2 regions of the Gordonia sp. 852002-10350_SCH5691597 genome follow, and region 2 is predicted to be linked to the other one. Evidence: predicted binding sites of a transcription regulator. Region 2 holds the regulator's gene; the other holds the start of a gene.

Region 1 (4,476 bases), on a different contig from region 2:
GGCCGCGCCGGGTATCCGATGCCCGGCGAGGTCGGGGTGCGGCCGATAGGTGAACATCTGATCGATCGTCATCTCGACGTGCATGATGTTGCCGCCGACCAACCCGAGCTCCGATTCCAGATCGGCGGGCGTCTGGACGTAACGGTGGTCGACCGCCGCGCTGAATCCCGGCGCATGGCGATCGACTTCGGCCAGGATCTCGTCCGCGGCGACCGAGCCGGACGTCGACCACTGGCCGTCACGCAACTGTCGCGGGTGCCACTGCGACCACACCGTGATCGAATGCCGTTGTGCGGGAGCAAGTGTCGGATCGATCGCCGAGAAACTCATCACGACGCACGGTGGGCGTGGTGGTAACTCGCCGACTGTGGCCGCGGTATACGCGCGACGAAGTTGCGAGCGGTCGGTGACGAGAAGTCCCAGCGCCGAATGCACGCCGTGCGGCGGGAGGTCCGACGGCAGATCGCGGTAGGCGGGCAGGGCGCGCGTGCCGAGCCGGACCGCCATCCCGATACCGGAGCCGATATCGATCTCGCGACGCCATCGACCGATCTCCGCTGGTGGAGCAGCTCGCCCGGCGTCGAGCATGTCGAGTGTCGCGAAAATGTGGCAGGCGGCGATCACCTGACGTGTGCAGTGGCTGTCCCCGTCGGTCTGCACGCACCAATGATCGCCACACCGGCTGATCGACGTCGCGGGCGATCCGGTGAGCACCTGCGCGCCGTCGGCGTCGAGCCGGTGCAGAAGGGATTCGGTGAGCGCGCCGCTGCCGCCGACGGCCCTGCCAGGGGGAATCCGGTGCATGAGCGCTGCAAACCCGACCATGGGTGCGGTTCCCGGCGCATTCATGGGCGGACCCGATTGCGCGCCGAACCACGCGAGAGCCGCTTTGAGTCGTTCGGAGGTGAACCAGCGATCGAGAAGCGCGTCACCGGACATCATCAGTTCCTGGGTCGCCGACATGAGCGACCCAGCACGTCGACCGATGAGCCCGGTGCGCGCGGTGTGGGCGGTGTGTCCGATGCCGGCGAATGCTCGTCCGAAGCGGGGGAGTGTCGACGGGGAGTTGAACGCATCGAGCACAGCCCGCGACCGCCGTCCCCACACGCCGACGAAGCGTCGGTAGGCGTCCGCGTCGGCGTCTGAGCACGCCGCGGCGATCGACGCACAGGTCGCGTTGAGGTCGGTGCGGAACACCAGCGGTGGTCCGTCCTGCGTCGCGGGTGCGAAACCCCAAGGGTCGCAGTCGATATAGCGCAGCCCGTGGGCGGAGAGGTCGAGCTCGTCGATGATCGGGGAGTGTCGGATCATCAGATGCGCCGACGACCCGCGATCGACGCGATAACCCGGAAAACGTTCGACGGTCGAGACGGCACCGCCCGGAATGTCGTCGCGTTCGACGACGAGAACGGAGCGTCCGGCGCGGGCGAGGTAGGCGGCCGCGATGAGGCCGTTGTGACCCGCGCCAACGACAACGGCGTCGTGCCGGGGCTGGTGGCCGGAGCGGGTCAAGCGGCTCACCGCGCCGCTGCCGGCGGTGGTGTGCGTGGTGTGCCCACGATCGGTTCCGGCGCGGCGTCGAGCGGGAGTCGTCGACCGAGGAAGGCGAAGGGGCGTGGGTCGCCGGTGAAGGTGAAGTGCCGCAGCACATCGTCGAAGCCCATCCTGCGATAGAGCGACCACGCTCGATTCTGTTCGGCGTGAATCTCCGGGGTGGACAGCAGGACATGGTCTTCTTCGCGGTCGCTCAGCAGCGCGGTCAGCAACCACTCGCCGATGCCGTGGCCCTGGGCGGTCGGGTGAACGTGCAGCTCGGTGAGTTCGAAGTAGTTCGTGGCGACGCGCTCGATGGTCTCACGGCTCCAACCCGAGAGTCGGAGCCCTGTTCTGAGCTGGTGATTCCACCACTGGTCGTCGGCACCGCGGTAGCCGTAGGCGATGCCGACCATGATCTCGTGCCCCGACGGCGAGACCGGAGGGCCGATGAGTCGACGCTGTGTGTCGGGGTCGAGCCGGAGGTCGGGGGGAACGGCCGTCAGCGCGGCGTATGCGGTCCACCCTCGACGGGCGATGTGCTCACGCCAGAGCGGAACCCGGTGGTGTTCGGTACCGCGTGGGTAGTCCATCGCGGTCACGTAGACGTTCAGGGCAGCGTCGAGCCAGGCCGGGGCGTCCTGCCCGGCCAACCGAACGAGTCGGGTCGCCAACTGCTCGTCGTCCTTCCTTCCGCACCAAGCCGCGCGTCGAGTCCGTGGCAGGCCGCGGCGGATCGGGAATGTCGGTACCGAGTTCTACGCTTCTGCTATCTGGATTGGGGCCACATCTCCACTTGAAGAGTGTCGCCGTTCTAGCTATATTGAATATGTCGAACGGGTGTTCGATGAACGTGCCTCCGCAAGCCGTTCTGCTTCACCCACGACAGTCCGGGCGGTCCGGCGACGGACGAGGGAAGCGTGCATCGTCGGACCGCACCGGGACTCGGTCACATCCCCGGGTCGTTCGAGAAGACGCAACACCGAAGGGAGCGCGACATGGCAGTCAACAGGCCGACGCGCGGCACAGTGCGCCACGCACGGCGAGGTGCGGTGGTGCGTCCAGAGATCGACCCCGTGGTTGTCGTCCGCGCTCGTGACCTCCTCGAACGCGCGGAGATCCTGGTGGAGAACGCCGACGGTGTGCCAGACGACGCCGAGCGTTTCCGCCAGTACTACCTCGCGGCACTGCGCGCGGCGGGTGCCGCGCTCGCGGTGTATGAACCGCCGACCAAGCGTGTTTCCCACCGTGTATCGCCGAACGCGTGGTCGCGCATCTCGTCGGCTGTTCCTGATCTCGCCGAGTTCGCCGAGGCATTTGCTCGCCTGTCGGCTGTTCGTATGGAGATCGAGTCAGGTTTGCGCCGCTCGGTCGAGGGCTCGGCGGTCGCCGCGCTCCGTTCCCGCGTGCTGTCGTTCCTCGATGCCGTCGAGGACATCATCGTCGGCTACGAACAGGGAAAGCTCGCGCACCAGTCGGTCGACAGGTCCGACTACGGCTTCGACCACATCGCCTGAGAACACATCGCTCGAGACCGCGGCCCACGCGCTGACCGGTGGTCGGAGGCTTCTGTGGGCGCGCCAGGCGGTTTCGCTCGGCGTGATCCTTGGTCTCAATTTGTGTCTATCGGCGCACTTGAGGTGACCGTCGGATGGTTATGGTGGTCGGGCTTGCGATCACCTCGTATCATGGAAGCTGTAAGCCGCGAACACATGTCACGAGACGGGCGTCCGCGGTCGCCACAATCTCGTTGAAGTGTGAATCGGCAACGTAGTAAGGAGGGTCGGTGCCACTCTCGGAGCACGAGCAGCGCATGCTCGAACAAATCGAAAGTGCTCTATACGCCGAGGACCCGAAGTTCGCGTCCAGCGTGAAGCGTCGACGGCTGGGCCGATCGTCGGGTCGTCGTCGTCTTCAGGCGGCGGCGATCTTCGCCGTCGGTCTTGTGCTGCTCATCGTCGGTCCTCTGGTGGGTCTGAGCATCGCCGGCCTTCCTGTCGTCAGTCTCATCGGTTTTCTCGTGATGTTCGGCGCAGGTCTTCTTGCTCTCTGGGGTGGTGGACGTTCGGCTTCCGAGGGTTCGGCACCCGCCGACACCGCCCGTCCGGCAGGCAACAAGCGCAAGTTCACCGAGCGCATGGAAGAACGGTTCAACCGCCGCTTCGACCAGGAGTGACCGAGCCGCCTGACTGATCAGGCGCCTCACTCTTCTCGGCCTCATCGCCTCCGCGGTGCTCGAGAGTCAGGCCTGGCCGCCTCCCGCGGCCACATGTGTGCCGTATCTCAAGGTTGGTGTGCTGCAGCACCCACGGCATTCGACAAGACACTTCTTCGAGTCCACCACCGCCCGCCGAGCCGTACCGCAGGCCCACTTCTCAGATCAGCAGGGCAACACATCGCACCGATGTGTTGCCCTGCTGTCGTATGTCGTGGCTGTCTCATTGCCGGGGTTCTCTGGATCCCACACAGGGCTGCCGCGCGCCGTAGCGGGCATGCTCGCCGGGTTCGATCCAGGTGACGACCGCTGACCCGAGGACGCTGGCCGCGGCGTTGTCGGGGTGACCTTCGAAGGCGCTGGCCAATTGCACCAGGTCGGCGTCGGAGATGGGATCGCCGAGGCCTGCGGCCACAACCAGGCCGGAGGCCGCGGCGAGTCCGGAGACCGCGGCCGAGGCCGACGATCCGAGACCGCGCGAATGCGGGATGGCGTTGACAGTCTTCAGATGGAGTCCTGCCGCCGACACGCCCGCATGCGCGAGTCCGGCGAGCAATGCACGAACGACGAGATGGTTGGCATCACGGGGCACGTCGGCGGCGGCCTCACCCACGACGTCGACGTCGATACCGGCAGGCGTCGTCGAGGCAACCACCTCGTCGTAGAGCCCGAGCGCGATACCGAGCGAGTCGAACCCCGGTCCGAGGTTCGCACTCGACGCAGGCACG
Region 2 (4,476 bases):
GCATCCCGTGCGTGGTCGCCGTGGCTCGATTGAGTGAGATCACCAGCGGCACAATGGTTTTGCTCGACGGCGGTGCGGGGTCGATCACCGTCGAACCGGAGGAGTCCGAGGCGCGCGAACTCGTCGAGCGCAGTGTTGCGGAGGCAGCGCTTGTTGCTGCGTGGCGTGGCCCTGGCCGGACTGCTGACGGCACCGACGTCGCCATCCTGGCGAATGTCGCCGATGGTGTGTCGGCGCGTCGCGCGGCCGATGCGCCGGTCGAGGGGATCGGGCTGTTCCGCACCGAGTTGGCATTTCTCGACCGGGCAGAGGAACCCGATGTCGACGAGCAGACACGTCTGTACCGCGACGTGTTCGAAGCGTTCGCGGGCCAGAAAGTCGTCATCAGAACGCTCGACGCCGGTTCGGACAAGCCGCTGGCCTTCATCGAGCACCCGGACGAGGCGAACCCCGCACTCGGCGTACGCGGTAACCGAATCGGCGATGACCACCCCGAAATCGTGCGAACTCAGCTCGACGCGATCGCGCGCGCGGCAGAAGAATCCGGTACGACGCCGTGGGTCATGGCACCGATGATCGCCACGGCCGCGGAGGCCGCACAGTTCGCCGATCTCGTCCGTCAGCGTGGTCTGACGGCTGGAGTGATGATCGAGATCCCGGCTGCGGCGATCCTGGCGCCGGCGATTCTGGCTGAGGTCGACTTCGTGTCGATCGGAACCAACGACCTCACGCAGTACACGATGGCGGCCGACCGGATGTCGGCAGAACTCGCCGAACTGACCGACCCGTGGCAACCCGCGGTGCTCGCACTCATCTCTCAGGTCGCGACGGCCGGCGCCCAGCAGGGCAAGCCCGTCGGCGTCTGTGGTGAGGCCGCGGCCGACCCGTCGCTCGCGTGTGTGCTCGTCGGACTGGGAGTCACCTCGCTGTCGGCGGCTCCGGCCGCGACAGCAGCAGTCGGGGCGAAGCTGTCGACGGTAACCATGGAGCAGTGCCGGACCGCGGCAGCTGCCGCGCTTGCGACCTCGAGTCCGGCACTCGCCCGACGTGCCGCTGCCGAAAAACTCGACCACTGATATAGGCCCCGCTGGTCAGTGACCTGCGGGGCCAGGTTCAGTGCATCACACCCGACGCATGACCGTCACGACCTTGCCGAGGATGGCGGCGTCGTCTCCGGGGATCGGATCGAAGAGCGGGTTGTGCGGCATCAGCCAGACGTGGCCGTCTTTGCGTTTGAAGGTCTTCACCGTCGCCTCGCCGTCGATCATCGCTGCGACGATGTCGCCGTTGTCGGCGACGTTCTGCTGACGTACGACGACCCAGTCGCCGTCGCAGATCGCGGCGTCGATCATCGATTCGCCGACGACGCGGAGCAGGAACAACGAGCCCTCACCGACGAGCTCACGCGGGAGCGGAAAGACGTCTTCGACCGCCTCCTCCGCGAGAATCGGACCGCCCGCCGCGATACGGCCGAGTACCGGAACGAACGTGGGCGTCGGGAGATCTCCGTTGATGGCATCGGAGTGCGGTGCGTCGGGAGCCTCGGAGACGTTGACCGCTCGCGGACGGTTGGCGTCCCGTTTCAGCAGGCCCTTGCGCTCGAGGGTGCGCAACTGGTGAGCGACCGATGAGGTGGAGGTGAGGCCGACGGCGTCGCCGATCTCTCGAATGCTCGGCGGATATCCACGCTCGCGTACCGACTTTCGGATCACATCGAGGACGTCACGCTGGCGACCGGTGAGTGTGGCCTCGGCGACGGCCGGATGGATCGGTGCCTCCTCGCCGCCTTCGCTCTTCTTTCCCTCGACGCTGCGACCGTTGCCCTTGGGCGACGACGGGCTGCGTCGTGACTTCTCTGTCATCGGTTCCGTCCTTCCTGATCTTGAAGCGGCTGCTGTTGTGAACTGGCTGCTGTTGTGAAGCGGGGTGGGTGCGTCTTTCTTCCATCGTCTGGCGCCGACAGTAGCGGAGGCCACGGACAACATCAAACATTTGTTCGACGTGTCGCAGGACTTTGTCGGACCCCTCTGGTAGAACTCGAACATCAGTTCATCGAACGCTTGATCGACCATTGGAGGTAGCGATGACCAGCCTGATGACAAACCCGGTGACCCGCTCGGTTCCCAGCACGTCGAGTGCATCCGTGGCAACACCGCCGACCGCCCGATCTGCACCCCCTCGACCTGAACAAACGCCTCGTTCCCGGGTTCACCGCGCCACGGTGGTCAGTGGACGCGCGCCGTCGAATGCCGTCCGTAGCGAAGAGCTGCGTGTGGCGGGACGTGTTCGAACAAGTGAGGTCCGACGGGCAGCCGGCGCAGACGTCTCGCCGCAGCGTCGACATCGGATCACGTTCGATCACGGCACCTCTACGCGTCCCGCAGGCACGCGATGCGCCGGTGGCGTCGGCGAGCTGGTGGCGGCCCGTCGACGACGGGCTGCGATATTGGCGGTGCTCGCGGGAATCGGTTTGGCACTGACCGTGTGGGTGGTCGGGACCATCGGTGCCGACTACCAGCGGGCGAGCATGCCGGCTTCGACCTCTACGCAGGTGGTCCATGTGCGTTCCGGCGAATCGCTGAGCTCGATCGCGGCGCGGGTCGCGCCCGATATGCCGCGTCAAACCGTGATCGACGAGATCATCGACCTCAACGATCTGCCGTCGAGCGGGCTGCGCGTTGGCCAACCGCTTGTCACACCCGCGTACCGCTAAGCGCTGGCGGTATTCTCGATGTCACAGGGTCCAGTCGGAAACCGACACGGTCACCGCTGCGGTCTCGCTTCCGCCGGTCGTCAGACGATCGGACCACGCCAGACCGACGGAGCCGCTGCGTCCCGAGATTCGCACGAGGACTACATGCGCTGCCCGTTTTGCAAGAACGAAGACACCAAGGTCGTCGATTCGCGTGTCGCCGATGAGGGGCAGGCAATCCGCCGACGTCGCGCGTGCAGCGAATGTGGGCGACGTTTCTCCACGGTCGAGAGTGCTGTTCTGGCAGTCGTGAAGCGAAACGGAGTGACCGAGCCGTTCAGCAGAGAAAAGGTGATGCGCGGGGTGCGCCGCGCATGCCAGGGACGTCACGTGAACGAAGACGATCTCGCACAGTTGGCTCAGCAGGTCGAAGACGCTGTCAGGTCGTCGGGTTCGGCTGAGATCCCCAGCAACGAGGTCGGTCTGGCCATTCTCGGCCCGCTGCGCGACCTCGACGAGGTGGCATATCTACGTTTCGCCTCGGTCTATCGCTCGTTCGATTCGCTCGAAGACTTTCAACGCGAGATCGACGACCTCCAGGGCAACCTCACCGGTTCCCACGAAGGCGCAGACGACCTCGACACCCCGCCCGCCGTCGACTCAGCGACGACTCCACCGCGTCCGGTGTCAACCGAGTCGGTCAAGAGCTCGTAGCGCGCGTTTCTCCGAAATGGGATAGGCGGTCCCGAGCTTCTGGGCGAAGAGGCTGACCCGAAGTTCCTCGACAATCCACTGCGCTTCCTCGCTGACGGCGTCTCGGCGCGATTCGGGGAGCTGTGTCAGGCGCTGGTTCCACCGCTCGGTGACTCTGTCGATGGCGGCCATTCCATCGCGGTCGCGAAGGGCCGCGGCAGGAAGTTGCTCGAGACGCTGCCGTGCGGCGGTCAGGTATCGCGGAACGTGCTGCAGGTGTTCGCGCGCCGTGGCCAGGACGAATCCGTCGAAGACCAGGTTGTTGAACTGTTCGGCGACGTCGTCGCATGCTGTTTGACCCGAATGGCGGTCGATCTCGGCACGTAGGGGAGCCACCTCGCGCAAGACCTCGACGGCGAGTGCGAAGTACTCCGGCGCCGCTGCCGATACGCGCGGTCGCAGTGTCGAGACGAGTTCGTCGAAGGCCGACGGCGTGCGGATCGAGCCCAGATCGACTGCTGCGGGCGCGATGTCGCGAATCGCCCTGCGGGTGCAGTCGGAATACAGCGCGTCGGGCGACGCGTAGGGACTCTGACTCATGGCCAGTCGATCGGCCGGGTCGAGCCCGGCGCTGATCTTGCGCGAGAGCGGCGCGATCGCATGGTCGAGCAGTTCTATGACGGCACCGTGCAGTTGCACACGTCGCTGTGCGTCCGACGTCGCGAGCGTCCGTGCCACCCCACGGTTGCGCTCTCCAGCGACGACCTCGAGTGATGGATAGCGTGTGATCTGTTGTCCGGCAACCGTATCGACGCTCGACTCGGCAAGTGTTCCGATTCCGTCGGCCGTCCACGTCGGGTACACCCGACGCGGCGTCGGCGCAGGCGCGTCACCCTCGATACGTCGGCGGAGGTCGGCGAGGGATTTGCCGGTGGCGACCGACTCCTCTCGCTCGTCGATCACGACGAAGTTCATCCGAAGGTAGGCGGGGAGTCGCTCGGGAGCGAAGTCGTCGGCCGCAATCGTCTGCCCGGTGATCGTCGACAGTTCACGCGCGAGGCCGGTGGTGAGTGGCTCTCGGCGTGGGGTGA

Evidence for each region. Region 2 encodes LexA, which represses DNA repair genes until DNA is damaged. Its sites were predicted from a motif close to CGAACANNTGTTCG; they were not measured.
Region 1: the regulator LexA is predicted to act here: its motif matches at 2,367-2,380, upstream of A5777_RS05815 (SAV_6107 family HEPN domain-containing protein).

The regions. Positions count from the first base shown of each region.
Region 1 is NZ_LZMO01000082.1:6,899-11,374, reverse strand. It holds gene A5777_RS05825 (phytoene desaturase family protein) at 1-1,521, opposite strand, end outside; gene A5777_RS05820 (GNAT family N-acetyltransferase) at 1,518-2,207, opposite strand; gene A5777_RS05815 (SAV_6107 family HEPN domain-containing protein) at 2,532-3,050, shown strand; gene A5777_RS05810 (DUF3040 domain-containing protein) at 3,320-3,709, shown strand; partial or broken gene A5777_RS05805 (homoserine kinase) at 4,029-4,476, opposite strand, start outside.
Region 2 is NZ_LZMO01000185.1:19,234-23,709, forward strand. It holds gene ptsP (phosphoenolpyruvate--protein phosphotransferase) at 1-1,076, shown strand, start outside; gene lexA (transcriptional repressor LexA) at 1,122-1,862, opposite strand; gene A5777_RS13055 (LysM peptidoglycan-binding domain-containing protein) at 2,273-2,713, shown strand; gene nrdR (transcriptional regulator NrdR) at 2,858-3,406, shown strand; gene hrpA (ATP-dependent RNA helicase HrpA) at 3,380-4,476, opposite strand, start outside.